One region of the Bradyrhizobium sp. BLXBL-01 genome, then DNA from elsewhere that is predicted to be linked to it. Evidence: predicted binding sites of a transcription regulator. Region 1 holds the regulator's gene; each other region holds the start of a gene.
What was found. Region 1 encodes PhoB, which activates phosphate uptake and scavenging genes when phosphate is short. Its sites were predicted from a motif close to TGTCATNNANCTGTCAT; they were not measured.
Positions count from the first base shown of each region.

Region 2: ugpB (sn-glycerol-3-phosphate ABC transporter substrate-binding protein UgpB) is a predicted target of PhoB. The motif match lies at 5,196-5,212, and genes of this name have one in related genera.
Region 3: ACNJYA_RS07055 (YdcH family protein) is a predicted target of PhoB. The motif match lies at 6,132-6,148, and genes of this name have one in related genera.
Region 4: ACNJYA_RS01920 (DUF2794 domain-containing protein) is a predicted target of PhoB. The motif match lies at 3,950-3,966, and genes of this name have one in related genera.

Region 1 covers NZ_CP182471.1:7,961,107-7,968,160, forward strand. The annotation lists gene ACNJYA_RS36870 (aspartate aminotransferase family protein) at 1-527, opposite strand, end outside; gene ACNJYA_RS36875 (GcrA family cell cycle regulator) at 988-1,500, shown strand; gene phoB (phosphate regulon transcriptional regulator PhoB) at 1,772-2,479, opposite strand; gene phoU (phosphate signaling complex protein PhoU) at 2,494-3,210, opposite strand; gene pstB (phosphate ABC transporter ATP-binding protein PstB) at 3,222-4,043, opposite strand; gene pstA (phosphate ABC transporter permease PstA) at 4,040-4,885, opposite strand; gene pstC (phosphate ABC transporter permease subunit PstC) at 4,890-5,879, opposite strand; gene pstS (phosphate ABC transporter substrate-binding protein PstS) at 6,082-7,054, opposite strand, start outside.
Region 2 covers NZ_CP182471.1:284,459-291,512, forward strand. The annotation lists gene ACNJYA_RS01355 (DUF1150 family protein) at 1-207, opposite strand, end outside; gene ACNJYA_RS01360 (Hsp20 family protein) at 258-683, opposite strand; gene ACNJYA_RS01365 (sn-glycerol-3-phosphate import ATP-binding protein UgpC) at 953-2,041, opposite strand; gene ugpE (sn-glycerol-3-phosphate ABC transporter permease UgpE) at 2,048-2,896, opposite strand; gene ugpA (sn-glycerol-3-phosphate ABC transporter permease UgpA) at 2,896-3,777, opposite strand; gene ugpB (sn-glycerol-3-phosphate ABC transporter substrate-binding protein UgpB) at 3,826-5,142, opposite strand; gene ACNJYA_RS01385 (CaiB/BaiF CoA transferase family protein) at 5,362-6,567, opposite strand; gene ACNJYA_RS01390 (organic hydroperoxide resistance protein) at 6,746-7,054, opposite strand, start outside.
Region 3 covers NZ_CP182471.1:1,495,097-1,502,150, reverse strand. The annotation lists gene ACNJYA_RS07075 (ABC transporter ATP-binding protein) at 1-140, opposite strand, end outside; gene ACNJYA_RS07070 (glycerol-3-phosphate dehydrogenase) at 193-1,671, opposite strand; gene ACNJYA_RS07065 (EAL domain-containing protein) at 1,706-4,393, opposite strand; gene ACNJYA_RS07060 (NAD(P)/FAD-dependent oxidoreductase) at 4,596-5,720, shown strand; gene ACNJYA_RS07055 (YdcH family protein) at 5,866-6,045, opposite strand; gene ACNJYA_RS07050 (YdcH family protein) at 6,375-6,581, shown strand; gene ACNJYA_RS07045 (hypothetical protein) at 6,705-6,923, shown strand; gene ACNJYA_RS07040 (hypothetical protein) at 7,021-7,054, shown strand, end outside.
Region 4 covers NZ_CP182471.1:394,689-401,742, reverse strand. The annotation lists gene ACNJYA_RS01935 (ABC transporter permease) at 1-1,521, shown strand, start outside; gene ACNJYA_RS01930 (Bax inhibitor-1/YccA family protein) at 1,798-2,589, shown strand; gene ACNJYA_RS01925 (GNAT family N-acetyltransferase) at 2,866-3,396, shown strand; gene ACNJYA_RS01920 (DUF2794 domain-containing protein) at 3,512-3,883, opposite strand; gene ACNJYA_RS01915 (DUF1223 domain-containing protein) at 4,439-5,215, opposite strand; gene acnA (aconitate hydratase AcnA) at 5,447-7,054, opposite strand, start outside.

The DNA of each region.
Region 1 (7,054 bases):
CCGATCGCCTTCTTCACGGCGTCGAGGTCACCGTGCGGCACCTGATCGAAGCCGTCCATCGGCGGACCGAAGCCCTCGAGATATTTCGCAGATCCCGTCGCAGCCAGCGTCGCCAGCGTGCGGCCATGGAAGGCGCCTTCGAAGGTGATGATGCGATAACGCTCCGGATGGCCCTTGGAGAAGTGATGATGGCGGACGAGCTTGACCACACCTTCCAGCGCCTCGGCGCCGGAATTGCAGAAGAACACGAAGTCCGCGAAGCTCTCATTGCAGAGGCGGCTTGCGAGCTTCTCGCCATCGGGGCTCTGGAACAGGTTCGACATGTGCCAGAGCTTCGTCGCCTGCTCCTGCAACGCCTTGACCAGCGCGGGATGAACGTGGCCGAGCGCATTCACCGCCACGCCCGAGGTGAAATCGAGATAGCGATCACCATTGGTCGCGATCAGCCAGCAGCCTTCGCCGCGCTCGAAACCGAGGTCGGCCCTGGCGAAGACGGGGAGCAAATGCGGCGCGGCGCTGTTAGTCATGACGTCACTTGAATGTTGCGGACGGTGTGAGGCACGCATTGCGCAACGCACCATTGACCGGCCCCGGAAAACGAAACGTGCCGCCTTTTAAGGGCGGCACGTGGCACTATCTTATGCCTGGAAAGACGGGTGTCAATGCCGCCCGGAAAGCCTCGCGAAACGCTGAATCCGTAGTCTTGCGGTGCCGATTTTGCGGGTTTTTCACCACGGAACATGTGGAAGCGAGTCGGCGGACTCTTGCGCGGGAGTCACGCCATATTGTAGCGTTTGGACTGTCAGATACGACATCTCGTGCAGCAGTTCTGATCCCAAAAGTCCTCATGTACCGGCGTAAACGTTCGGGCGTCTTGAGCGCGCCCGGCGAGCCTTAAGGGATTCTGGCGGCACGGGTTTTTCAAGGCTTTAGGCAATCGCGGCGAAGGCTCCAGGATGGCAGGCGCGCTGCGAGGGAAAGGGTGCAATGACGGTTTTGACCTGGTCCGATGATCGCGTCGAGCAGCTGAAGAAGCTCTGGGAGGCCGGACTTTCGGCCAGCCAGATCGCGGCGGAGCTCGGCAATGTGACCCGCAATGCCGTGATCGGCAAGGTGCACCGGCTCGGCCTGTCCGGCCGCGCCAAGAGCCCTTCATCGGCAGCGCCGCGGCCGCGCAAGGCACGGCCCGCGCAGCACATGATGCGGGTGACGCGACCCGTTGCGCGCGGCAACACCGCGCTGGCGCAGGCCTTCGAGGTCGAGGTGGAAGCCGAGCCGGTTACCTACGACAACGTGGTGCCGATGAGCCAGCGCCTGTCGCTGCTGGAATTGAACGAGGCGACGTGCCACTGGCCGGTCGGCGATCCATCGAGCCCGGATTTCTTCTTCTGCGGCGGCAAGGCGCTCTCGGGCCTGCCCTATTGCGCCCAGCATTCGCGCGTGGCCTATCAGCCCGCAGCGGACCGCCGTCGCGCACCGGCGAAGCCGAGCACGCGCTGAGCTTGCGGAATTAGTTGGCTGCACATACGGCAGCCGTCACACGATGACGGCTGAACTCACTCGGTGCCATCCCCGCGAAGGCGGGGATCCATAACCACAGGGCGCGATCGTTGCGCGAGATGGTCACTCCGAGTCATCGTCAAACCACGTCCTGTGGTTGATCGCGACGAGCGCAAGCGCTCGCGCTGAGATCCCGGGCTCGCGCTGGGCGCGCCCCGGGATGACGGTTGAGGGTGTAGCCGCAGCTCACCACACCAACAGCTCGCAGATCTTACGTCTGCTCGGCCTTCGCGAAGCGATCATCCAGCGCGTAGCCGGCGCCGCGGACGGTGCGGATCGGGTCCTGCTCGCGGCCGAGATTGAGCAGCTTGCGCAGGCGGCCGATATGGACGTCGACGGTACGCTCATCGATATAGATGTCGCGGCCCCAGACGCTATCGAGCAGCTGCTCGCGCGAGAACACGCGGCCGGGATGCTCCAGGAAGAACTCCAATAGGCGATATTCGGTCGGGCCGAGATCGATCGGCCGGCCCGAGCGCGCCACGCGGCGCTTGTCGCGGTCGAGCTCGATGTCGCCATAGGCGAGCACGGTGGCGAGCCGCTCGGGGCTGGCGCGCCTGAGCAGACCCTTCACGCGCGCGAGCAGCTCCGGCACCGAGAACGGCTTGACGATGTAATCGTCGGCGCCGGTTGCGAGGCCCCGTACCCGCTCGCTCTCCTCGCCGCGCGCAGTGAGCATGATGATCGGCAGCTGCTTGGTCTCGGGACGGGTCCGAAGCCGCCGGCACAGCTCGATGCCCGACAGGCCCGGCAGCATCCAGTCGAGCACGATCAGATCGGGAATGTGCTCCTTGAGGCGGGTGTCGGCGTCGTCGCCGCGCATCACCGTCTCGACGTCATAGCCGTCGCCTTCGAGGTTGTAGCGGAGAAGCTCGGTGAGAGCTTCCTCGTCCTCTACCACCATAATGCGTGCGCCCATGTTGTCGTCGCTCCTTAGGTATTCGGCACCGTCGTGGCGAAGGTCGTCATGTCGCCCTTCGGCCGCTTGTCGGTGATCGCCTGGCCCTCGATCATGTAGAACACGGTCTCGGCGATGTTGGTGGCGTGGTCGCCGATCCGCTCGATGTTCTTGGCACAGAACATCAGGTGGATGCAGAACGAGATGTTGCGCGGATCCTCCATCATGTAGGTGAGGAGCTCGCGGAACAGCGAGGTGCAGATGGCGTCGACTTCCTCGTCGCCCTTCCACACCGCCATCGCCGCCGGCAAATCGTGCGCGGCATAGGCGTCGAGCACGCTCTTGACCTGCTGCTGCACGAGGTCGGTCATGTGCTCCAGGCCGCGGAACAGCTTGAGCGGATGGAAGTCCGTCTCCAGCGCCGCGACGCGCTTGCCCATGTTCTTGGCAAGATCGCCGATGCGCTCGAGATCGGTCGCAACGCGCATGGCGCCGACGATCTCGCGCAGGTCGACGGCCATCGGCTGGCGGCGGGCGATGGTGAGCACGGCACGCTCCTCGATGCGCTTCTGCAGCGCGTCGAGATCGGCGTCGGTGGTGACGACGCGCTGGCCGAGTGCCACGTCGCGGCGGATCAGCGCGTCGACGGAATCGACGATCATGCGCTCGGCGATGCCGCCCATCTCGGCGACCAGGCGAGTGAGCTCCTGAAGGTCGCTGTCGAAGGCCTTTACGGTATGTTCAGAACCCATATTCCGTCTCCTCAGCCGAACCGGCCGGTGATGTAATCCTGCGTGCGCCGATCGCTCGGCGACGTGAAGATCTTGCTGGTGTCGTCGAACTCGATCAGCTCGCCGAGATACATGAAGGCGGTCTTGTCGGAGACGCGCGCCGCCTGCTGCATGTTGTGGGTGACGATCGCGATCGTGTAGTTCTCGGACAATTCCTGGATCAGCTCCTCGACCTTGGCGGTCGAGATCGGGTCGAGCGCCGAGCAAGGCTCGTCGAACAGGATCACCTCGGGCCGCACCGCGACGGTGCGGGCGATGCAGAGGCGCTGCTGCTGGCCGCCGGAGAGCGACAGGCCGGAGGCATTGAGCTTGTCCTTGACCTCGTTCCACAGCGCGCCGCCGCGCAGCGCCTTCTCGACGCGGCCGTCCATCTCGGACTTCGAGATCTTCTCGTACAGACGAATGCCGAAGGCGATGTTCTCGTAGATCGTCATCGGGAACGGCGTCGGCTTCTGGAACACCATGCCGACCCGGGCCCGCAACAGGTTGAGGTCCAGCTTGGCGTCGAGGATGTTGGTCTGGTCGAGCAGCAGCTGGCCGGTGGCGCGCTGGCCCGGATAGAGGTCGTACATCCGGTTGAAGATGCGCAGCAGGGTGGACTTGCCGCAGCCCGACGGGCCGATGAACGCCGTGACGCGGTTGGTGCCGAGCGTCAGATTGATGTTCTTCAGCGCGTGGTGCTCACCGTAGTAGAAATTCAGGTTGCGCGCGGTGACCTTGGCGGGCGCCTCGGGCAGCGGCTGCGAGCCGGGATGAACGGTCGGCGCGCTGACGGAAACAGACATTTCACTCATTTTGCAGTCCTCTCGGCGCCAAGGATGCGCGCGCCAATGTTCAGGGCAAGCACGGTCAGGGTGATGAGCAGCGCGCCGCTCCAGGCGAGTTGCTTCCAATATTCGTAGGGGCTCTGCACGAAGTTGTTGATGGTGACAGGTAGGTTCGCCATCGTCTTGTTCAGGCCGAGGCTGAAGAACTGGTTCGACAGCGCCGTGAACAACAGCGGTGCGGTCTCGCCCGCGACGCGGGCGGTCGCCAGCAGCACGCCGGTGATGAGGCCGGAACGCGCGGCACGATAGGCGATGCGCTTGATCACCAGCGAGCGCGGCAGGCCGAGCGCAGAGGCCGCCTCGCGCAGCGGATTCGGCACCAGCAGCAGCATGTCCTCCGTGGTGCGCACGACGACCGGGATCACGATGACGGCGAGCGCGAGGCTGCCCGCGATCGCCGAGAAGCCGCGCATCGGCACCACCACCGCCCCGTAGATGAACAGGCCGATGATGATCGAGGGCGCCGACAGGAGAATGTCGTTGATGAAACGGATCACCGAGGTCAGCTTGTCGTTGCGACCGTATTCGGCAAGATAGGTGCCGGCGAACAGGCCGAGCGGCGCGCCGATGCCGACGCCGATCACGGTCATGATCAGCGAGCCGACGATGGCGTTGAGCAGACCGCCTTCGTTCGATCCGGGCGGCGGCGTGTTCTCGGTGAAGACCTGGAGGTTGAGCCCGGCCAGGCCGTTGTAGAGCAACGTCATCAGGATCAGCGCGAGCCAGGTGACGCCGAACGCAGCGGCTGCGATGCAGAGTCCGCGAATGACGATGTCCCAGCGGCGGCGGCGCGAATAGATCGGGTTCATGGCTTCACTTCCCCGCCTTGGTTTCCAGGCGCAGCAGCATCAACCGGGCGGCCGCGAGCACGAAGAACGTCAGCACGAACAGCAGGAGGCCGAGCAGGATCAGGCCGGACTGGTGCAGGCCGTCGCTCTCGGCGAACTCGGATGCGATCGCGGCCGAGATCGTGGTGCCCGGCGCGAAGATCGACGAGGAGATCCGGAACGAATTGCCGATGATGAAGGTCACCGCCATGGTCTCGCCGAGCGCACGGCCCAGCGCCAGCATGACGCCGCCGATGATGCCGACGCGGGTGTAGGGGATCACGACGCTGCGGACGACTTCCCAGGTGGTGCAGCCGACGCCATAGGCGGCTTCCTTCAGCACCGGCGGCACCGTCTTGAACACATCGACCGAGATCGAGGTGATGAAAGGCAGCACCATGATGGCGAGGATCAGGGCGGCGTTGAACAGGCTGAGATAGGACGGGGGACCCGCGAAGATCGCGCCCAGCACGGGAATACCGTCGAACACCCTGATCATGAAGGGCTGGAAGGTGTTGGCTAGGAACGGGCCGAGCACGAAGAAGCCCCACATGCCGTAGATGATCGAGGGGATGCCGGCGAGCAGCTCCACCGCCATGCCGATCGGGCGGCGCAGCCATTGCGGGCAGAGCTCGGTGAGGAAGATCGCAATGCCGAGACCGACGGGAATGGCGATCAGCATCGCGATGAAGGAGGTGACGAGCGTGCCGTAGATCGGCCCGAGCGCGCCGAGCACCGGCGGATCGGCGGAGGGCGCCCAGCGCTGCGTCCACAGGAAGGAGATGCCGTATTCCTTGATCGCCGGGAACGCACCGACGATCAGCGAGATGATGATGCCGCCGAGGATCAGCAGCACCGAGATCGCGGACAACCGCGTGATCCAGTAGAAGGTGACGTCGCCGAGCTTGAACGCGCTCAAGGCCTTGGCGCGATCATATGGACCGGCAGCATCAATCACATTGCTCTCGACAGCCATCTCAGCCACGCCGATCCCCTGTGCCCGTTTTATATACGCTTGTTGTTGGTGGCGGTCCCGTGCCCCGGATGCGGTGCAGCGCGAAGCGGTGCGCCGCTGATCCGGGGCCTGGTGCTTGTGGGTCCCGGCTCTGCGGAGCGGCACAGTGGACGATGCTTTGCATCGCCAGGGCCGCACCGCGTCCGGGACACGAGAGCTCTACTTAGCTCTTGATCTCGGCAGCCCAGGTCTTCTCGATCAGCTGGACGACGCTGTCCGGCATCGGGATATAATCGAGCTCTTCAGCCGCCTTGCCGCCGTTCTTGAAGGCCCAACGGAAGAACTTGATGGCTTCCTGCGAGGCCGCCTTGTCGGTGGCGGACTTGTGCATGAGGATGAAGGTCGCCGCCGTGATCGGCCAGGACTTCTCGCCGGGCTGGTCGGTCAGGATGACGTAATAGCCGGGTGCCTTGGCCCAGTCGGCGTTGGAGGCGGCCGCCTGGAAGGCCTCGACGGTCGGCTGCACCGGCTTGCCGGCCTTGTTGACGAGACCGGTGTAGGTCAGCTTGTTCTGCTTGGCATAGGCGTACTCGACGTAACCGATCGAGTTCTTGGTCTGGCTGATGTTGCCCGACACGCCTTCGTTGCCCTTGGCGCCGACGCCGACCGGCCACTCGACCGCGGTGCCCTCGCCGACCTTGCTCTTCCAGTCCGCGCTGGCCTTGGAGAGGTAGTTGGTGAAGTTGAAGGTGGTGCCCGAACCGTCCGAACGGCGGACCACGGTGATCGCCTCCGAGGGCAGCTTCGCGTTCGGATTGAGCTTCTTGATCGCGGCATCGTCCCACTTGGTGATCTTGCCGAGATAGATGTTGGCCAGGGTCTCGCCGTCGAACACCAGCTCGCCGGGCTTCACGCCCTCGAGGTTGACGACAGGGACGATGGCGCCCATCACCATCGGCCACTGGACGAGGCCGTCCTTCTCGAGCTGCTCGGCCTTGAGCGGCGCGTCGCTGGCGCCGAAGGTCACGGTCTTGGCCTGGATCTGCTTGATGCCGCCGCCGGAGCCGATCGACTGATAGTTCAGACCGTTGCCGGTCTCCTTTTTGTAGGCGTCAGCCCACTTCGAATAGATCGGGAACGGGAACGTCGCGCCGGCACCCGTGATGTCGGCAGCAAAGGCTGCCGTCGCCGATGCG
Region 2 (7,054 bases), 570 kb from region 1:
GGTCAGCATGATCGGCGTGCCGTCGGCGGCGTGGAGGGCGAACAGCTTGAGGCCCGGCGCGATCTTGGGCGCCTCGGGGAACAGGTCCGGTACGTCTTCGGAACGGATCTGCTTCACATAGGCGATATGGCCTTCGCCCAGGGTTGCCAGCGTCTCCGGAGAGACGTTCTTGGCTTCGTATTCGAACGCAACGTGACCTTCACTCATGGTCTCGACTCCTCTGGAACACTAAGCGGTCGAGTCCGCTACTCGTTCCATTATTCGTGCTCATTGATAGCGATTGTCTTAACGATCCGCTCCGGTTCAGGCCGGGCCAGATCGATCGACAACAGCCCGTTCTTCAGATCCGCACCCAGCACCAGCATCCCCTCCGCCAGCACGAAGGTGCGCTGGAAGTGGCGCGCGGCGATGCCGCGATGGATGTATTGCCGGGATTTGTCGTCCTGCTGCCGCCCGCGGATCACGAGCTGGTTTTCCTCAATGGTTACATCGAGTTGGTCGCGCGTAAATCCGGCGACCGCCAGCGTGATGCGCAAACGCTCGGGCTGGCCGTCCGTGCGGTCGCACCTCTCGATATTGTAGGGAGGATAACCGTCGGCGCCTTTGACGACCCGATCGAGCACGCGCTCGATCTCGTCGAAGCCCAGCAGGAAGGGACTGGAGAGCGTTGGAACACGAGACATAGTTTACAAAGTCCTCTCGAAGCGACTTTGGTGCATCAGGGCCCGCGAACGGCACCCCTTGATCAGCAATATGGGCATGTTCCCCTGTGGGTTCAAGCAGGTAGCGGGGATCGCTGTGGATGGGCGATTTTCCCCACTCGCCGGATGTCTCCGGTTCGTCATGGCCGGCATGACCAGTTTGGAGGCGATTTATCCCAGCAAAAACAAACCCCCTCCTACTGTGCATGGGGTTGTTTTCGCACTTTTGTTGTCTGGCCCTTCGGATCCCCTCAGGCCTCGATCCGCTTCCGTCCGTCGCCGCTGAACAGATGCAGCTTCGCCCGCACCGCCGCGACGCGGATTCTCGCGCCGATGGCGGGCGCCTGGGTTCCGGGAATGCGGACGATGACCTCGCCGGGCGGCAGCTCGCCGGGCGTGGCGGCGACGCGCTGGTCCTCCTGCTCGCGGGAGCCGTAGACGAAGGTTTCGGCGCCGACGCGCTCGATCGCTTCCACGGTGAGCGGCAGGGCGACGCCGCCGGCCGGCGTTTCGTCGGTGATGACAAAGTCCTCCGGGCGGATGCCGAGGATGCCGGCATCGGCAGCAGTGCTGCCGGCGAGCTGCGACCGGATCTCCTCGGGCCGCGTCGACATCAGGTTCATCGGCGGGGCGCCGATGAAGGAGGCGACGAAGGTCGTCGCCGGCTTCTCGTAGATCGCCAGCGGATTGCCGACCTGCTCGACCTGGCCGCCGTTCATCACGACGAGAATATCGGCGAGCGTCATCGCCTCGAGCTGGTCATGGGTGACGTAGATCGACGTCGTGTTGAGCCGGCGCTGCAATTTGCGGATCTCGACCCGCATCGCGATGCGCAGCTTGGCGTCGAGGTTGGAGAGCGGCTCGTCGAACAGAAACACCTTCGGCTGGCGCACGATGGCGCGGCCCATGGCGACGCGCTGGCGCTGGCCGCCGGAGAGCTGGCGCGGCTTGCGCTCCAGCATGGCGGAGAGCTCGAGCACGCGCGCGGCTTCCTCGACGCGGGTCTTGATCTCGGCCTCGGCCATGCCGCGGTTGCGCAGGCCATAGGCCATGTTGTTGTAGACGCTCATATGCGGATAGAGCGCATAGTTTTGGAACACCATCGCGATGTCGCGATCGGCGGGTTCGATCTGGTTGACGACGCGGCCGCCGATGTCGATCTCGCCGCCGGTGACCGTCTCCAGCCCCGCGACCATGCGCAGCAGCGTGGACTTGCCGCAGCCGCTTGGTCCGACCAGCACGCAGAACTGTCCGTCGCCGACATCGACGTCGACGCCCTTGATGGCCTCGAAGCCGCCGGGATAGGTTTTGCGGACACTGCGCAGGGTGACGTTGGCCATAAGTCTCTACTTCTCCGTCTCGACCAGGCCGCGCACGAACAATTTCTGCATGGCGACGACGACGAACACCGGCGGCAGCATGGCCAGCACGGCGGTTGCCATCACGATCGGCCATTCGGTCAGCGCGTCGGTGGTGGTGATCATCTTGCGGATGCCGATCTGGATCGTCTGCATGTCGTCGCGCGTGGTGATCAAGAGCGGCCAGAGATATTGATTCCAGCCGAGGATGAACAGGATCACGAACAGCGCCGCCATGTTGGTGCGCGACAGCGGCAGCAGCGTATCCCAGAAGAAGCGCAAGGGGCCGGCGCCGTCGATGCGCGAGGCCTCCAACAGCTCGTCCGGTACGGTCATGAAGAACTGGCGGAACAGCAGCGTCGCGGTGGCCGATGCGATCAGCGGCAGCGACAGGCCGGCATAGCTGTCGAGCATGTGCAGGTCGGCGACGATCTTGTAGGTCGGATAGATGCGGACCTCGACCGGGAGCATCAAGGTGATGAAGATGAGCCAGAAGATCGGCATCCGGAACGGGAAGCGGAAATACACGATCGCATAGGCCGAGATGATCGAGATCGCGATCTTGCCCACCGCGATCAGCAGCGCCATCACCAGCGAGTTCAGCATCATGTTGCCGACCGGCTCGCGGGTCGAGCCGCTCGTGCCGACGAAGATGGTCTGGTAGTAGGTCTCGAAGAAGTGGCCGCCGGGCAGCAGCGACATCTGCCCGTTCGCGATCACGGCGTTGTCCTGGGTCGAGGCGACGATCGCGATGTAGACCGGGAAGGCGACGATCGCGATTCCGATCCATAGGATGATATGGGCGACGTAGCGCCGAAAGCCCTCTTCCTCGACCATCAGTAGGTCACCTTGCGTTCGACGAAGCGGAACTGGATGCCCGTGAGCACGATCACCATGATCATCAGGATCACCGACTGCGCCGCCGAGCTGCCGAGATTGCCGCCGAGCAGGCCGTCGGAATAGACCTTGTAGACCAGCGTCTCGGTCGACTTGCCGGGGCCGCCGCGGGTCATGGTGTCGATGATGCCGAACGTGTCGAAGAAGGCGTAGACGATGTTGACGACCAGGAGGAAGAAGATGGTCGGCGACAGCAGCGGGAAGGTCACGGTCCAGAACCTGCGCATCGGGCGCGCGCCGTCGATCGCGGCGGCCTCGAGCACGCTTCTGGGGATGCTCTGCAGGCCGGCGAGGAAGAACAGGAAGTTGTAGGAGATCTGCTTCCAGGCGGCGGCCAGGATGATCAGCGATGCGGCCTGGTCGCCGTCGAGCAGCGGATTCCAGTCGATGCCCAGAGTGCGCAGGTAGCGCGAGAGCACGCCGAGCGAGGGATGCAGCATGAAGATCCAGAGCACGCCGACCACGGGCGGCGCCACCGCATAGGGCCAGATCAGCAGCGTGCGGTAGAGCATCGAGCCGCGCAGCGGCTTGTCCGCCATCACGGCGAGCAGCAGCGCGAACGACAGCGACGACACCGCGATCGCGAACGAGAAGAAGAAGGTGCGCAGGATCGCCTCGAAATAGGCGCGCTCCCTGAACAGCTCGAGATAATTGTCGAACCAGACGAAGCTGGTCGAGAGGCCGAAGGCGTCTTGGAGCAGGAAGGACTGGATCACCGCCTGCAAGGCCGGCCAGTAGAAGAAAATCAGGACGATCGCGAGCTGCGGCGCAACCAGCGCATAGGGCAACAGCTTCGACTGGAAAATGGCTTGCTTTTGCATGATGCCCCAGAGAAGCGGCAGGCCGGTGACGGCCTGCCGCTGGTCGCCTTACTTCACGGCGGTCTTTTCGAACTGGCGCAGCATGGTGTTGCCGCGCTCGACGGCGGCGTCCAGCGCCTGCTTGGCGGTCTTCTTCCCCGCCAGCGCCTGCTCGATCTCCTCCGCCCAGACGTCACGGAGCTGCACCATGTTGCCGAGGCGCAGGCCGCGCGAATTCTCGGTCGGCTCCTTGTTGGTCAGCTCGAGCAGCGGCGTCTCGAGATAGGGCTGGTCCTTGTAGAAGCCCTCGGCCTTGGCCTTCTCATAGGCCGCCTTGGTGATCGGCAGATAGCCGGAGGCCTTGTGGATGTAGACCTGGCGATCGGTGTCCGAGAGGAAGGTGAGGAACTTCGCGACGCCCTTGTAATCGTCCGCCGGCTTGCCGCCCATCACCCAGAGCGAGGCACCGCCGATGATCGAGTTCTGCGGCGCGCCCTTGGCGTCCGGATAATAGGGCATCGGCACCGCGGTGAAGGCGAACTTGGCCTGCGCCTTGACGTTGCCGAAGAACGCCGACGAGGTCAGGTAGAGCGGGCATTCGCCCGACGTGAAGCGGCCTTCGCCGGTATTGGTGCGGCCGGCATAGTCGTAGGTCTTGTCCTTCTGGAGCTCGACCAGGTTCTCGAGATGCTTGACCTGGAGCGGCCCGTTGAAGGAGAGCACGGTGTCGAAGCCGTCGAGGCCGTTGGCCTTGGTCGACAGCGGCACGTTGTGCCAGGCGGACAGCTGCTCGAGATTGACCCAGGTGACCCAGGAGTTGGAGAAGCCGCAGGTGGCATGGCCGGCCGCCTTCAGCTTCTTGGCGGCGTCGAACACTTCAGGCCAGGTCTTCGGGATCTCGACATTGGCCTTCTTCAGCTCGTCGAGGTTGACCCACATCACGGTCGACGACGAGTTGAAGGGGAAGGACAGCATCTCGCCTTTCGAGGTCGAGTAGTAGCCGGTGATCGCGGGCAGATAGGCCTTCGGATCGAACTTCTCGCCGGTCTCGGCCATCAGCTTGTAGACCGGCTTCACGGCGCCGGTCGCGGCCATCATGGTGGCGGTGCCGACCTCGAACACCTGCATGATGTGCGGCGCGTTGCCGGCGCGGAACGCGGCGATGCCAGCGTTCATCGTATCGGCGTAGTTGCCCTTGTAGGTCGGGATCACCTTGTAGTCGCTCTGCGTGGCGTTGAAGTCGTTGGCGAGCTTGACGATGACGTCGTTGTTGGCGCCGGTCATCGCGTGCCACCACTGGATTTCGGTCACGGCAAGTGCCGGCGAGGCGCCTAGCCCAACCGCGAATGCGGCAGCAGCAGCCGCGCCAAAATGTCGAAGAGCCATCAAGAAAACCTCCCTTGCCCGTCACTAAGAAGCGCTTGCGCTAGCAGCGCCATATGACGTTCACATGACTGTGTAAGCGGGAGAAACGAAAGCAGCAAGCGCCGCCAAATGGGAAGTCGTCAAATAGGCGAACACGGAGCGGTCAGCCACCGCCGTTCGCGCTGCACATGCGTGCGCGCGCCGCAGTGCGGCATTGGTTGATGTGAAGGGTGAGGGCCCCTAGCGTTTCCGCTCGGGACCGCAGACCGTGCCCTTTTCGACCATCGCGTCGATCTCGGCCTTGGAGTAGCCGAACTCGCCCAGCACCTCGGCCGCGTGCTGGCTGAATTTCGGCGGCACGCGGCGCAGGCTGGGCTTGCTGCGGTCGAGCCGGATCGGCGAGGCGACGCCCTTGTACCAGTCCTTCTCGATAATATCGCCGCGCGCGATCGTGTGCGGGTTGGTCAGCGCCTGGTCGATCTTCTGCACAGGCCCCGCAGGCAGGCCCGCCGCGAGCAGGCGATTACACAGCGGCTCGGCCTCGTGCTGGCTGAACACGGCGGCCAGCTCGGCGCGCAGCGCCTCGCGATTGGCGATGCGGTCCTTGTTGCGGGCAAAGCGCGGGTCGGTGCCGAGCTCGGGCTTGCCGATCTCCTTGGCGAGCTTGCGGAAGGTGCCGTCGTTGCCGACGCCAATGAAGATGTTGTCGGTCTTGGTCGGGAAGATCGCGTAAGGCACGAGGTTCGGATGCTCGTTGCCGGTGAGGCTCGGCGGCTTGCCATGCATGAAATAATTCGCGGTGTGCGGATGCATGATGGCAAGGCCGGTCTCGTACAGCGTCGTCTCCAGGAACTGGCCCTTGCCCGACCGCTGCCGCTCCGACAGCGCCATCAGGATGCCGATCGCCGCATAAAGTCCGGTGGTGATGTCGACCAGCGGCACGCCGATCCGCATCGGCCCGCTCTCGGGCGAGCCGGTCGCCGCGATCATGCCGGTCATGGCCTGGATGATGGCGTCATAGCCGGGATTGCCGCCGCGCGGGCCGTCGGCGCCAAAGCCGCAGATCCGGCAATGCACGAGGCGCGGGAATTTCTTGCCGAGGACGTCGTTGCCGATGCCCCATTTCTCCAGCGTGCCCGGCTTGAAATTCTCGATCAGGACGTCGGCCGTCTCCAGCATCTTGAGCAGCACGACACGCCCGCCTTCGGAGGCGAGGTCGAGGCCGATCGAGCGCTTGTTGCGGTTGATGCCGACGAAATAGGCCGCATCCTCCTCGTGGAACGGAGGGCCCCATTCGCGCACCTCGTCGCCCGCGGGCGGCTCGACCTTGATTACGTCGGCGCCGTGGTCGGCGAGGATCTGGGTGCAGTAGGGACCGCCGAGCACACGCGTGAGATCGATGACGCGCAGTCCGCTCATGGCACCCGTTGCGGCTTCAGAACTCATGCCTTCGCTTCTCCTGTGTCGACGTTCGAGCACAGGCCTAGCGAGGTTTGTTTGCGCCAGCAATGGGCCCTCGCGTAGGGCCGCATGCGCGGCTGCGCTGCCATGCCGCGGCGTGGCAAATTCGATCGGAAGCGGCCGGCCCGAGGGGGATCCCGGGCCAGCCAATCCGCGCTGCCGATCAGACGACCGTCAGGCGAACGTCGACATTGCCGCGCGTGGCATTGGAGTACGGGCACACCTGGTGCGCCTTGGCGACCAGCGCCTCGGCCTCCGCGCGGGCAAGGCCCGGCAGCGAGACGGCAAGATCGATGTCGAGGCCGAAGCCGCCTTCCGAGCGCGGGCCGATGCCGACGGTCGAGGTGACGGAGGCATCGGCCGGAACCTTCGGGCCGCCCTGCGAAGCCACGAACTTCATCGCGCCGATGAAGCAGGCAGCATAGCCGGCCGCGAACAGCTGCTCGGGATTGTTGCCGGCGCCGCCGCCACC
Region 3 (7,054 bases), 1.8 Mb from region 1:
GACACCCCGTCGACGGCGCGGAATGTGCCGAAGGTCTTGGCAACGCCGTCGATGCGCAGCAGCGGCTGGCCTGCGGCCGGAAATGATTCTCCGCCAGCCGGTTCAGCCGCAACGTTCGTTTCGGGCAATTCTTCCGCCATGGTCCCTGCCAACCCCGATTCCGCCGCACGCTAGCGGCCGATCGTGTTTAGCTCAACCGGTTCGGGATGAAACGCTCTCGCCCGCCATGAACACCGCCAGCGCGTCACGATCCGCGGCGGGCATGGTCAGGCCGAGCTTGGAACGGCGCCACAGAACATCATCCGGAAATCGCGCCCATTCACGGCTCATGAGATAGCGCGCTTCGGCGCCGGTCAGTTCGGGGCCGAAGGCCGGGCCAAGCTCCTCGCGTGTCCTTGCTTCACCGAGCATGGCCGACAATCGCGAGCCATAGGCGGCAACCAGGCGCTGGGCTTCCGGCTCCGACAGAAAGCGCCAGCGCTCGCGTGCGAGGTCGACCTCGGTGTCAAAACGGTCCCAGGCGAAATCTCCGCCGGGCAGCGCTGCGCCGGCGGTCCAGGGCGGCGACATCGGGTAGAACGGCGTCAGCTTCGTCACCGCCCGCTCGGCGCGCCGGCGCGAGGTGGTGACGTCGCCGCCGAACATCGTGATCAGCGGCGCCTTGCGCCGACGCGCATGGAACAGGGTCGTACCCTCGCGTTGCCGCGCGGACGCCGGCCTCAAATTGACGCCGGAGACCGTCCGGACCACGTCGGTCGGGACGATGCGCTCGCGAAAGTAGCGGCTCGCCGCTTCGCAGAGATAATCGACGTCGGCACCGCGCATCGCCACGATGGCGGGGTCGCCGGTGAAATCATGCGCGACCGTGCCGATCAGCGTGAACGCGCGCTCGAACGGGCTTGCGAAGATCAGGCGGCCGTCGCTGTTCTGGAACACGTAGACGTTGTCAGAATCGAACAGCCTGGGCACGATGATCTGGCTCATCTGCATCGCCGTCACGGCGGGCTGTGGCTGGCGCAGGATCGTCTCCGCGACGATCGAGGTCCAGCCGCCACTGGTATTGGCCAGCGCCCTGGCTGTGATGGAGCGGCGGTGGCCGCGATCGACCACGGCGAGCCGCCAGATGTCGGTTCGGTCGGCACGCACGCAGCGTGCGCCGGTCCGGATCGCCGCACCACGCTCGGCGGCGTCCAGCGCCGTGAGCACGACAAGGCGCGAATCGTCGACGATGCAGTCCGAATATTCGAACGCCGTGCCGAACGGGCGCTTCAGCGCGTTGCCGACCGGGTGATGGGTGATGTCGAGGGTCGCCGACGCGGGCAGGCCGCTCCTGCCGGCGAGGCCGTCATAGAGAAACAGGCCGGCCCGCAGCAACCAGGGTGGACGCTCGTCCACATGCGCGGGAATCACGAAACGCATCGGCCGGACCAGATGCGGCGCGATCCGGAGCCAGATCCGGCGCTCGGCCAGAGCCCGGCGCACCCGCCAGAAGCCGCGGCGCTCCAGCACTGAGAGATCGCCGTGGATCAGCCGCGGTGTGGCCGACGACGACGCGCCGCCGAGATCGCCCTGCTCGAACAGGATTACCCGCAGGCCGCGGCCCGCCGCATCGCGGGCGAGGCTGACGCCGTTCAGGCCGCCGCCGATGATCGCGAGATCGTAATCCGCCATGAAGCCGTCGAATGGGAGCGAAGCGCTCCCATCACTAACCGGTCTTCAGCGCAAGCTCCATGGCTTCGTCGCGGCCGACGAGGCCGGCATATTTGCCGATCGGCAAGGGCTTGCCGAGCAGGTAGCCCTGCACGCCGTCGCAGCCCTCCTTGGCGAGGAAGGCGAGCTGGTCGACCGTCTCGACGCCCTCGGCGATGATCGACATTTCGAGGCCGTGGCCGAGGTCGATGACGGCGCGCACGATCGCCGCCGATTGCGGGTTGCGGCCGAGATTGATGATGAAGGCGCGGTCGATCTTGATCTTGTCGAACGGAAACGCCTGGAGATAGCTCAGCGAGGAATAGCCGCTGCCGAAATCGTCCATGGAGATGCGCACGCCGAGCGCCTTCAGGCGGCGCAGCAGCGCGAGACCGCGGTCGAAATCCTCGATCAGAACACCCTCGGTGATCTCGAGCTCGAGCCGGCCGGGTGCAAGGCCCGTCTCGAGCAGGATCGAATGGACGAGGCCGACCACGTCGCCGTGCATGAACTGCGCCGGGGACAGATTGACCGCGACCTGCAGCGGCTTCGGCCAGGACGCCGCCTCGCGGCAGGCCTCGCGCAGGATCCACTCGCCCATCTCGACGATGAGGCCGCTTTCCTCGGCGATGGGAATGAACTCGGCCGGCGAAACCTGGCCGCGCACCGGATGCTGCCAGCGCGCCAGCGCCTCGAAGCCGATGATCTCGCTCTCGGCGACGCTGTGGCCCGCGGCCCCCTGCGGCTGGAAGGCGAGTGCGAGTTCGCCGTTCTTGACCGCCATGGACAGGTCCTGGTGCAGCACGCGGCGGTCGCGAATCTGCTGGTCCATCTCGGGCTGGTAAAGGCTGATCGTGCCGCGCGACTTCTGCTTGGCGCGGAACAGCGTGGCACCGGCATTGGCGAGCAGCGAGGCGCCATCGGTGCCATTGTGGGGGAACACCGACATGCCCGTGGTGATGCCGGCGCGGACCGGACGGCCGTCGATCTGAAAATCCTTCGCGACGGCTTCAGCGATCTGCTGCGCCAGCGCGAGGCCGGCCTCGGGCTGCTTGCCGTCGATGATCAGCCCGAACTCGTCCCCGGACAGGCGCGCCACCACGCCGCCGCGCGCGGAATCCTGGAGCCGATGGGCGACCTCGATCAGGAGCTTGTCGCCGAGCGCATGGCCGAAGACGTCGTTGACCTCCTTGAGGCCGTCGAGGTCGACGCAGAGCACGGCGAACTCCTCGCCGGTGCCCTCGCAGGCCTCGATCATCTGGGTCAGCGCCTGCAGGAAGGCGGCGCGGTTCGGCAGATCGGTGAGGCCGTCGTGATAGGCCATGTGCGCCATGCGCGACTCGGTCTGCCGGCGGTCGGTGACGTCCTCGTGGGTCTTGATCAGATATTGCGGCTCGCCGGCCTCGCTGAGCACGGTGGCGCGGCGGGTGAGGAACAGCCGCAGGCCGTCCTTGGTCGAGATCGGATGCTCCTCGGTGATCATCCCGCGTTTCTTGATCGCGGCCTCGTCGCGCGCGACGATCAGCTTGGCTTCCTTGGCGTTGAAGATGTCGGTCGCGGTCAGGCCGGTGGCTTCTTCGCGGCTGCGGTTGAGGATCGTCTCGGCGCTGCGGTTGGCGAGAAGATAGCGGCCGTCCTTGACCTGCTCCACGATCAGCGCAACCGGGATGTTGTCGACCACGAGCTCGAGGAACTTCTTGGTGCTCTCCAGCTCCTCCGACAGCGAGCGGCGGTCAGTGATGTCCTCGAACACGATGAGCAGAAATTCGGGCTTATTGCTCTCGTTGCGGACCACGATCCGGATCGAGGCGACCGTGCGCTGCGCGCCGGCACGATCCACGTCGAACTCGTTGCGGTACTGGCCATCCGGCGAATTGAGTGCCGCCTCGTCGGCCGCCTCGATGCTCGCGGCCGAGGCCGATGCAAACAGCTCCCGCGCATTCCTGCCGACGGCGAAGTCCCGCGACAATCCCCAGAACTTCTCATAGGCGCTGTTGGCGAAGATGTAGCAGCCGTCCTCGATGTTCTTGGCCGCCACGCAGGCCGGCACATGGTCCAGCACCGTCTCCAGGAACTGCTTGGTGGAGGCGAGCTGCCGCGACAGCCTGCGCTCCTCGCTGACGTCGAGATGGGTCGCCACCGAGCCACCGTTCGGCAGCACGAAATATTTCACCAGGATGGCCCGTCCGTCGGGCAGCTCCGTGATCAGGCCGTTGACGCTCGATGCCTTGTCGTAGAACTCGGCGTCGGAGGCGGCATTCAGCACCCCGCGCCTGCGACGAAGCTCGAGAAGGTCGTGGCCATTCATGCCAGGCCGGACTTCCGACCGCGTCAGGCCATAGATCTCGAGATAGCGGTCGTTGCAGAAGATGATGCGGCGCTGCGCATCCGTCATCACCACGCCCTGGTTGAGATTGTTCATGGCGGAGGAGATGAAGGCGTTGCGCCGCAGCTGCAAACGCCTGGACCGGCGCAATGAGGAATGGATCCACAGCCCGATCGCGGCGAGGAACGCGCAGACCACGATGCCGGCGATCAGGGCTTCCCAGATCACGCCCGGATCAAGCCCGGTGAGATCTCCCGCCACGGCAAGGCTGTCCGATGCCGCAAAGGCGCGCGCAGGCGCGCCCGTGCCGGCCAGGCATAGGAGGGCCTGCACAGCAATCGAAAGCGTGCTGCCCACGTGCCAGTTCTTCTCAGCCATCAGCCACCCGCGATTTCAACGTCGGATTGTCTGGCCTCGCGGGTTTGGATCGGGTAAACGCCTGAGGGAACAACAGAATAATGTCACGTGAAATACGGCAATTGCCCTGACATGATAAACGCCTTCTTAACGGAAGCCCCGCCTGCGCGCCCCTGCCCGGGCCATACGCCACCGGTGCTTCCAACTGGTATCCTGCACAACCATGGATAGGGTCGACTGCGTCGTCATCGGAGCCGGCGTGATCGGTCTCGCGGTGGCCCGAAAGCTCGCCCAGGCCGGGCGCGAGGTGATCGTGCTCGAGGAAGCCGAGGCGATCGGCACCGTCACCTCCTCGCGCAACAGCGAGGTGATCCATGCCGGCATCTACTACCGCGCCGGGAGCTGGATGGCGCGCATGTGCGTGGCCGGCAAGCACGCGCTCTACCGCTACTGCGACGAGCGCGGCATCCCGCACAAGAATTGCGGCAAGCTGATCGTCGCGACCAGCCCGAAAGAGACCGAGAAGCTGCAATCGATCAAGGCCCATGCCGAGGCCAACGGCGTACTCGACATGCAGCTGCTCTCGGGGGAGGCCGCACGCGCGCTGGAACCTGCGCTCGCCTGCGACGCCGCGCTGCTGTCACCGTCGACGGGCATCATCGACAGCCACGCCTACATGCTCTCGCTGCGCGGCGAAGCCGAGGACGCCGGCGCGGCTTTCGCGTTTCACACTCCACTGATCCGTGCCAAGGCGGCGGCCGGATTCATCGAGATCGATGCCGGCGGCGAGGCACCGATGACGCTGCAATGCAGCCTCCTCGTCAACGCCGCGGGGCTGTCGGCGACGCATGTGGCGCGCAGCATCGACGGCATGCCGCTGGACCGGATTCCAGCGGCCTATCTCGCCAAGGGAAACTATTTCAGCTGCAACGCCAAGGCGCCGTTCTCGCGCCTGATCTATCCGGTGCCCGAGCCCGGCGGATTGGGGGTGCACCTGACGCTGGACATGGCAGGACAGGCGCGCTTCGGGCCTGACGTCGAATGGATCGAGACGATCGATTACGAGGTCGACCCCTCACGCGCCGAGCGGTTCTATCCCGCGATCCGCAAATACTGGCCGACGCTGCCTGACGGCGCGCTGATGCCGAGCTATTCCGGCATCCGCCCGAAGATCGTGCCCCCGGCCGTGGCCACGCAGGATTTCTTGATGCAGGGCCCGCGCGATCACGGCGTTGCAGGCCTGATCAATCTGTTCGGCATCGAATCGCCGGGATTGACGTCCTCGCTCGCGATCGCCGATCACGTCGCCGAGCTCGCAGACATCGAGAGCGCTTCGAGAAGCGGATAAGTGTTGGTGTCGAGACCACGCGTCCAAACAAGAGTGAGCGCCGCGCAAACCTGTTGCACGGTGCACACCTTGCAGCAGGGATGAGCACGAATGCTCTCATCCCTGCGTGAAGGATGTGATCAACTCTACACTGTCACGGGGGTTACTAGTGGAGCGTGTCGCCTTGCTTCAGACGCTCGATCTGGTCCTTGACCATCAACTTCCGGCGCTTCAACTCAACAATTTGCAGGTCGTCTGTTGAAAGGTGCACGAGAGCTTCGTGCAATTCGTTTTCGAGAAGTTTGTGCTTCCGTTCCAATTCAACGAGATGTGCCTGAATTGTCATTCGAAACCTCCTCGGTAGGGTTGAACCTCAGGATTCGATCCGGACGCCTAAGTCTACATCACCGATTCGTCCTGTCGATGGGTAACCGTCGTCGCGGCGTCATTTTTGAAAGTTCATATGTAACGAAGCGTGACTAGGGGAACCACGCCGGAAAAATCCATGATATCAATGCGCCGGCGCCACGCCGCAGCTCCTCGCAGAAATATCTTGCGGGAGATCGGCGATGCGGGATCGCAGATCGCTTGCGATCACGCGGCGCAAGGACGATAATTTCCACAGGGCATCCACAGCCCAGATCTCACGCCTATCGGTTTTCGGCCACCGCAGACATGACCAATGAAGATGAGCGTGAGCTCGAAGCCGAGCTCACCCGGTTGCAGCAGGAACACCGAGATCTCGATGCGGCGATCGATGCGTTGCATCAATCGCCCGCCCCCGACCTGTTGCGGTTACAGCGCCTGAAAAAGCGCAAGCTGTTGTTGCGCGACCGCATCGCTTTCATCGAAGACCAGATTACGCCCGACATCATCGCCTGAGCCGGTCTCGCGCGGCGCCCGCCGCTTCCGAATCCGCTTGACTCAATAAGAACAAAATAGGAACATTCGCGGGCGCCCCAACACCTCAGAGAACGCTCAAGACAACACACGAGGACAACGCAGATGTCGGCGACCGCCCTTCTCGACAACAGCCATTATGAGCAGGCCTGCGATCAGGCGATCGCGATGTGCGACGGCAATCTGCGCAGCACCATCAAGGCGCTGATCATGGCCAACGAATATCTGGAAGCCGAGCTGGAGGAATTGCAGGCGGCGATTTCCGCGGGCTGCATTCCGGAGACTTCGCGCAGCAAGATGCGGAGCAAGAGCAGCGCCGCCTGATTTTCAAAGCGCGAAGAGACCGCGCTTTGTTTTAAGCATGATCTTGTCGGAAAACCGCTTCACACTTTTCCGGATCATGCTCCATCGGAGCAACGCCATGTCGGATGTGACCTATTACGTTGCAATGCCCT
Region 4 (7,054 bases), 680 kb from region 1:
CTGTTCGGCAAGCTGCTGCCGCTGCCGGTGGTGCCGGCCGTGCATGCCGACGAGCTCGCGCTGTCCTTCGTCTACGGCCTCCTCACTGCGCTTGCCTTCGGCCTGTGGCCGCTCGGGCGCGTGCACGACGTGCCGGTGGCCGCGCTGTTCCGCGACACCATCAGCTCCGAATGGCACCGGCCGCGTGCGGGCTATCTCGTGTTCATGGGGGTCGTGATCGCACTGCTCGTCGCGGTCGTGATCGGCCTGTCGTTCGACAAGCGCATCGCCGCGGTGTTCGTGGCCTCCTCCGTCGTCGTGTTCGCCTTGCTGCGCGGCATCGCCGCCCTGCTGATGACGATCGCACGCCGGCTGCCGCGGACGCGGCTGCCGATGCTGCGGCTGGCGATCGCCAACATCCACCGGCCGGGCGCGCTGACGCCCTCGGTCGTGCTGTCGCTGGGACTCGGGCTCGCCGTGCTCGTCACCATCACCCAGATCGACGGCAATCTGCGCCGGCAGTTCCTGGCCGCGCTCCCCGACCAGGCACCGTCGTTCTTCTTCATCGACATTCCGAGCGCGCAGGCCGAGCAGTTCGACGCCTATCTGCACCGGATCGCCCCCGGCGCCCGAATCGAGGACGTGCCGATGCTGCGCGGGCGCATCGTCGCCGCGCGCGGGGTGCGCGCCGAGGAGCTCAAGCCCACAACCGATTCCGAATGGGTGCTGCAGAGCGACCGCGGGCTGACCTACACCGCCGAGCTGCCCAAGGGCTCCAAGGTGGTCGAGGGCGAGTGGTGGCGCGCCGATTATTCCGGCCCGCCGCTGGTCTCGATGGAGAAGAAGATCGCCGACGGGCTCGGCCTCAAGCTCGGCGACGAGGTGGTGGTCAACGTGCTCGGCCGCGACATCCCGGCGAAGATCAGCAATTTGCGCACGATCGACTGGCAGGGGCTCGGCATCAATTTCGTCCTGGTGTTCTCGCCCAACGCCTTCAAGGGCGCGCCGCACACCCACATCGCGACGCTGACGGAAGCGGGCGGAAATGCGGCGGGCGACGGCAAGATCATCAAGGAGATCGCCGACGCCTATCCGATGGTGACGAGCGTGCGCGTGCGCGAGGTGATGGAGACGGTCGGCTCGGTCGTGACCAATCTGGCACTGGCGATCCGCGGCGCCAGCGCCGTGACCCTGATCTCGGCGATCCTGGTGCTGGGCGGGGCGCTCGCCGCCGGCCACCGCCACCGGGTCTATGATGCGGTGATCCTGAAGACCCTGGGCGCGACGCGGCTGCGGCTGCTCGGCGCCTATGCTCTCGAATACCTCCTGATCGGCCTTGCCACCGCGGTGTTCGGGGTGATCGCCGGCAGCATCGCGGCGTGGATGATCGTCACGCGGCTGATGACGCTGAGCTTCGTCTGGCAGGCCGGCAGCGCCGCCGGCGTGGTCGCGGCCGCGCTGGTCGTCACCGTCGGGCTCGGGCTTGCCGGCACGCTGCTGGCATTGAACAAAAAGCCCGCGACGGTGTTGCGAAATTTGTGACAAATTGAAGCGGCGGATCGACCCGGAATCGCCCCGGTTTCCGCGATTAACCACGCTGCTCGTCAGCTCCGCGTCAGGATTGCCGCCAAGGGCGACATTCGGCCGCGCGTGGAAGGTTGCAGCGAATGTGTTAGTTTCCCACATATCGAATGGGTTCGGGGCCCCGATTGTGAGCCAAAATTTAGTCGGCTGGCAGCGGTCTCCGAGATAGAATTTGACGAACCGGCGGCATGGCGACCCTCATGCCGGACCGGACCAACCAACGGGAATTCGACCATGTCGGACCTAGACCGTAACTACGCTTCTCCTTTCGGCAGGGCCGCCGGGCGTGTCGACGCCGCGACGGTCGATGCCGGCCTGCGCGCCTATATGCTGCGCATCTACAACTACATGAGCATTGGCCTGGCTATCACCGGCCTTGCCGCGCTCGGCGTCTACATGGCCGCCGTGACCGACGTCCCGACGGCGGACGCCGTCCGCGTCGGCAAGCTGTTCCTGACGCCGTTCGGCTACGCCATGTTCGTCAGCCCCCTGAAGTGGCTGTTCATGCTCGCGCCGCTCGCGATGGTGTTCGTGATCTCGGCGGGCATCAACCGTCTGGCCCCCTCGACCGCCCAGATCCTGTTCTGGGTGTTCTCGGCGCTGATGGGCATCTCGCTGTCGTCGATCTTCCTGGTGTTCACCCACACCTCGATCGTGCGGGTGTTCTTCATCACCGCGGCCACCTTCGGTGCGTTGAGCCTCTACGGCTACACCACCAAGCGTGACCTGACCGGGATGGGCTCGTTCCTGTTCATGGGCCTGATCGGCATCATCATCGCCAGCCTGGTGAACCTGTTCCTGGCCAGCTCGATGCTGCAGTTCATCGTCTCGGTGGTCGGCGTGCTGGTGTTCTCGGGCCTCACCGCGTGGGACACCCAGCGGCTGAAGAACGACTACATCTACGGCTATGCCTCGGCCGGCGGTGACATCGCAGAGCGTGCGGCCATCACCGGCGCACTGTCGCTGTACCTGAACTTCATCAACCTGTTCACGCTGCTGCTGCAGCTCCTCGGCCAGCGCGAGTAGGCGACAGGACCGAGCGAACGACACGAACCCCCGGCCGAGAGGCCGGGGTTTTTGTTTGGGGCGGGAGCGCGCCACACGCTCAATGTCATCGCCCGCGAAAGCGGGCGATCCAGTATTCCAGACGCAGTCGTGATTGACCGAGAGGCCGCAGCGTACTGGATTCCCCGCCTTCGCGGGGAATGACGGCGGAGAAAGTGGAGGGTCCGCTCGCAATGCCGGGGGTGGAGGCGGCGGAACCCCTTCCGGCCGCCGCGGGAAGACTCTAATCTTCCCGCCATGTCCGCACCCGATATCAGGCCCACCACCGAGGCCGACCTTCCCGCCATCACCGCCATCTACCAGCAGGCCGTCCGCGAGGGCACGGCGACGTTCGAGCTGGAGCCGCCTGACCTTACGGAGATGACGCGCCGCTATCGCGCGCTGATCGACGGCGGCTATCCCTACTTCGTCGCCATGCTGGACGGACGCGTGGCCGGCTATGCCTATGCCGGCGCTTACCGGCCGCGGCCGGCCTACCGCTTCACGGTGGAGAACTCGATCTATCTGGATCCGTCCTTCCACCGCCGCGGCGTCGGCTCAATGCTGCTGGAACGGCTGATCGCCGAATGCGAGACGCGCGGCTTCCGCCAGATGATCGCGGTGATCGGCGATTCCGCCAATGCCGGATCGATCGGCGTGCACACAAGGTGCGGCTTCAAGATGATCGGCACGCATCCCAGCGTCGGGCTGAAATTCGGGCGCTGGCTGGACACGGTGATGATGCAGCGCGACCTCGGCGAGGGCGCGCGCACGGTGCCGGGGAAGTAAGCTCGGTTTCGTAGGGCGGGCAAAGCGCAAGCGTGCCCACCGTTCGCGGCGATTGAGATAGGACGTGGGCACGGCGCGGTGCGCCTTTGCCCACCCTACGGCAGCGTTCGTGCCGCTACACTACCGCCAGCTTGCGATCGATCACCAGCAGCACGCGCTCGAGCTCGTGGCCGCGGCGCAGGATCAGGCCGGTCGCCGAGATCACGCTGTACATGCCTTGCTTGCGCGCGAGGCGCGGGTCCTTCTCGATGCGGTAGATCGGCACTTCCGAGGCACGGCGATAGACCGAGAACACGGCGCGGTCTTTCAGGAAGTCGATGGCATAGTCGCGCCACTCGCCGTCGGCGACCATGCGACCGTAGAGATTGAGAATCCGGTGCAGCTCGAGCCGGTTGAAGGTCACCCGGTTCGGCGGCGCATGCGCCGCGGCGGGACGCGCCGCCGCGCGCTGCTCGCTCGGCTCGGCATCCTCCGACGTCAGACTCATGGGAAGCGCCTCCTCATCGCACGGCTATGACCCGGGTCCGCGAAGACCGTCCCGGGAACCGCGTTCATGACACTTGCATGATTGCGCCAACCGTTCCGCGCCGCAAGGGGCTCAACCGGTCGAATCGACAGTGCGTCCGGGCACACGCAAGGGTGGAACTCCGTCGCGGCAAACCGTCACGGGATCGTTAGCAGGAATCATAGTATCGCCGCTTTTCCGCCAACCGCCCGCCGCCCTGCATTGCGAAAAGACTGGTGTGCGTTGACCCGGTCCTTTCGGTTCCGGATTCCTCAGCCCCCAGCCCCCCGGGGTCGAACAGGATCGGGTCTGTACGCACGACAAGGAGGGCCAACGCAAGTTGGTCCTTTTTTGTTTGTGTCGCGATGTTTCCGGCCACTGTCATTCCGGGGCGCGCCTCTTGGCGCGAACCCGGAATCCATTGCTCAGCTTGCACAATGGATCGATGGATTCTCAGGTGCGCAATTGCGCAGCATAGCTCGCGCTTCGCGCGCCCCGGAATGGCGAAGCATCAATTGCTGAGACGTTCTGCTTGCTTCAATGCAGCGACGTGTACGCCGCACCCAACATCGGGCCCGGTCGCTCGCGGCTGCCGTCCTGGACGTAGACCACTGCGCCGTCGACGCCGTCGCGCGTGAGATTTTCGATCGGCACCGTCCAGCTCTCCGGACGGCCGGTCCAGTCGCCGACCTTGAGCAGGTTGCGCACCACGTTGTGATAGGTGACCTGCTGTCCGCGATTCTCGCCGCGGGTGATCGCGATCGGCACCGACTTGGCGATCGAGCAGATCCAGACCTCGCCATGCGAGACCGTGGGCTCCTTGCTCGCGGCCACCGACACGTTGATCTGCTTGCCCGAGAGCGACATCGTCACCGGCACGCTCATCACGCCGTTGCCCTTGTCGGTCTTGCCGATCGCGTTCTCGATGCCGGCGCGATCGCTGCCGATGACATGCGTGGAGCCGTTGACCACGACCTGTGGCGTGTAGACCTCGCGGTCGCCGCGCATGCGCGAATAGGCGCGCTGCCGTGCAGAGAAACGCGAATCCGCCAGCGTGTCCTTCCAGCCGAGATAGTCCCAATAATCGATCGGCATGCTCAGCGCGATGACCGAGGGATCCTTGGAGAGATCGCCGATGATCTGGTCGGCGGGCGGGCAGGAGGAGCAGCCCTGCGAGGTGAACAATTCGACGACGGCGCGGGGATCAGCCTCGGCAGGACGAATGACGGCGATGATCGCACATATGCCGAGAGCTCCCGACCAGAGGGCACCGGACCAACGTGGAATCAGATGGGAAGCCGTCATTGTCGTCATGTCGAACGCCGCACACCGTTGCTCTCAGAGGGAAATCTTATCGCCGGATGGTCACCGTAGTCTTACGGGGCGCGGTACATTCATCCGTCCGGGCCACCGTCCAAGGGGAGGTTTTCCGCCGGGCGGGCCCATCTGAAGCGTACCGCAAACGCGCGAAGGCGGCCTTTGATAGGCCGCCTTCGTTAAGGCTTCTACTCACTTCGCAGTGAGCCATCGTTCACAAATCCGCGCTTACGCCGCGAGCTTGCGCAGCACGTAGTGCAGGATGCCGCCGTTGCGGTAGTAGTCGAGCTCGTCCAGCGTATCGATGCGGCAGAGCAGCGAAACGCGCTGCAGCGAACCGTCGCCGGAGACGATCTCCGCGGTCAGCTTCTGGCGCGGCTTGAGGTCGCCGACGAGGCCGCGCAGCGTGACCTTCTCGTCGCCCTTGAGGCCCAGCGACGACCAGGAGGTGCCTTCCTCGAAGGTCAGCGGCAGCACGCCCATGCCGACCAGGTTGGAGCGGTGGATGCGCTCGAAGCTCTGGCAGATCACGGCGCGCACGCCGAGCAGGCGCGTGCCCTTGGCGGCCCAGTCGCGCGAGGAGCCGTTGCCGTATTCGGCGCCGGCGAACACCACCAGCGGCACCTTCTCTTCCTGGTACTTCATCGCGGCGTCGTAGATCGACATCTGCTCGCCGTCGGGCCAGTGCTTGGTCAGGCCGCCCTCGGGGATGTTGCCATCGGCGCCCTTCAGCATGAAGTTCTTGATGCGGATGTTGGCGAAGGTGCCGCGCATCATCACTTCATGGTTGCCGCGGCGCGTGCCGTACTGGTTGAAGTCGGCCGGACGCACCTGGTGCTCGCTGAGATATTTCCCGGCGGGCGAGGTGAGCTTGATCGAGCCGGCCGGCGAGATGTGGTCGGTCGTGATCTTGTCGCCGAACATGGCGAGGATGCGCGCCTCGACGATGTCGGTGACCGGCTCCGGCTCCTTCTTCATGCCATCGAAGTAAGGCGGGTTCTGCACATAGGTCGAGGACATGTTCCAGCGATAGGTCTCGCTCTCGACCGTCTTGATCTTGCGCCAGTTGGTGTCGCCCTTGAACACGTCGGCGTACTTCTTCTTGAAGATCGACGCGGTCACGAACTTCTTCATGAAGGCGTTGATCTCCTTGGTCGTCGGCCAGATGTCCTTCAGGTACACCGGCTTGCCGTCCTTGCCCTCGCCGAGCGGCTCGGTGGCGAGATTCTTGGTGACGCTGCCGGCAAGCGCATAGGCGACCACCAGCGGCGGCGAGGCCAGGTAGTTCGCCTGCACGTCCGGCGAGACGCGGCCTTCGAAGTTGCGATTGCCGGAGAGCACGGCGGCCGCGACGACGCCGTTGTCGTTGATCGACTTCGAGATCTCCTCGGGCAGCGGACCGGAATTGCCGATGCAGGTGGTGCAGCCGAAGCCGACCAGATTGAAGCCGACCTTGTCGAGATCGGGCTGCAGACCGGAATTGGCGAGATATTCCGCGACGACCTGGCTGCCGGGGGCGAGCGAGGTCTTCACCCACGGCTTGGCCTTGAGGCCCTTGGCGGCCGCGTTGCGCGCGAGCAGGCCTGCGCCGATCAGAACGCTCGGGTTCGACGTGTTGGTGCAGGAGGTGATCGCGGCGATCACGACGTCGCCATGGCCGATATCGAAGTTCTTGCCTTCGACCGGGAAGCGCTTGGCCGGCTCCTCGGCCTTCTTGTACTCGCTGGCGAGCGCGAGCGAGAAGCCGTCCGCGACGGTGGGCAGCGCGATGCGGCCTTCGGGACGCTTCGGACCGGCCATCGACGGCACGACGTCGCCGAGATCCAGGGTCAGCGT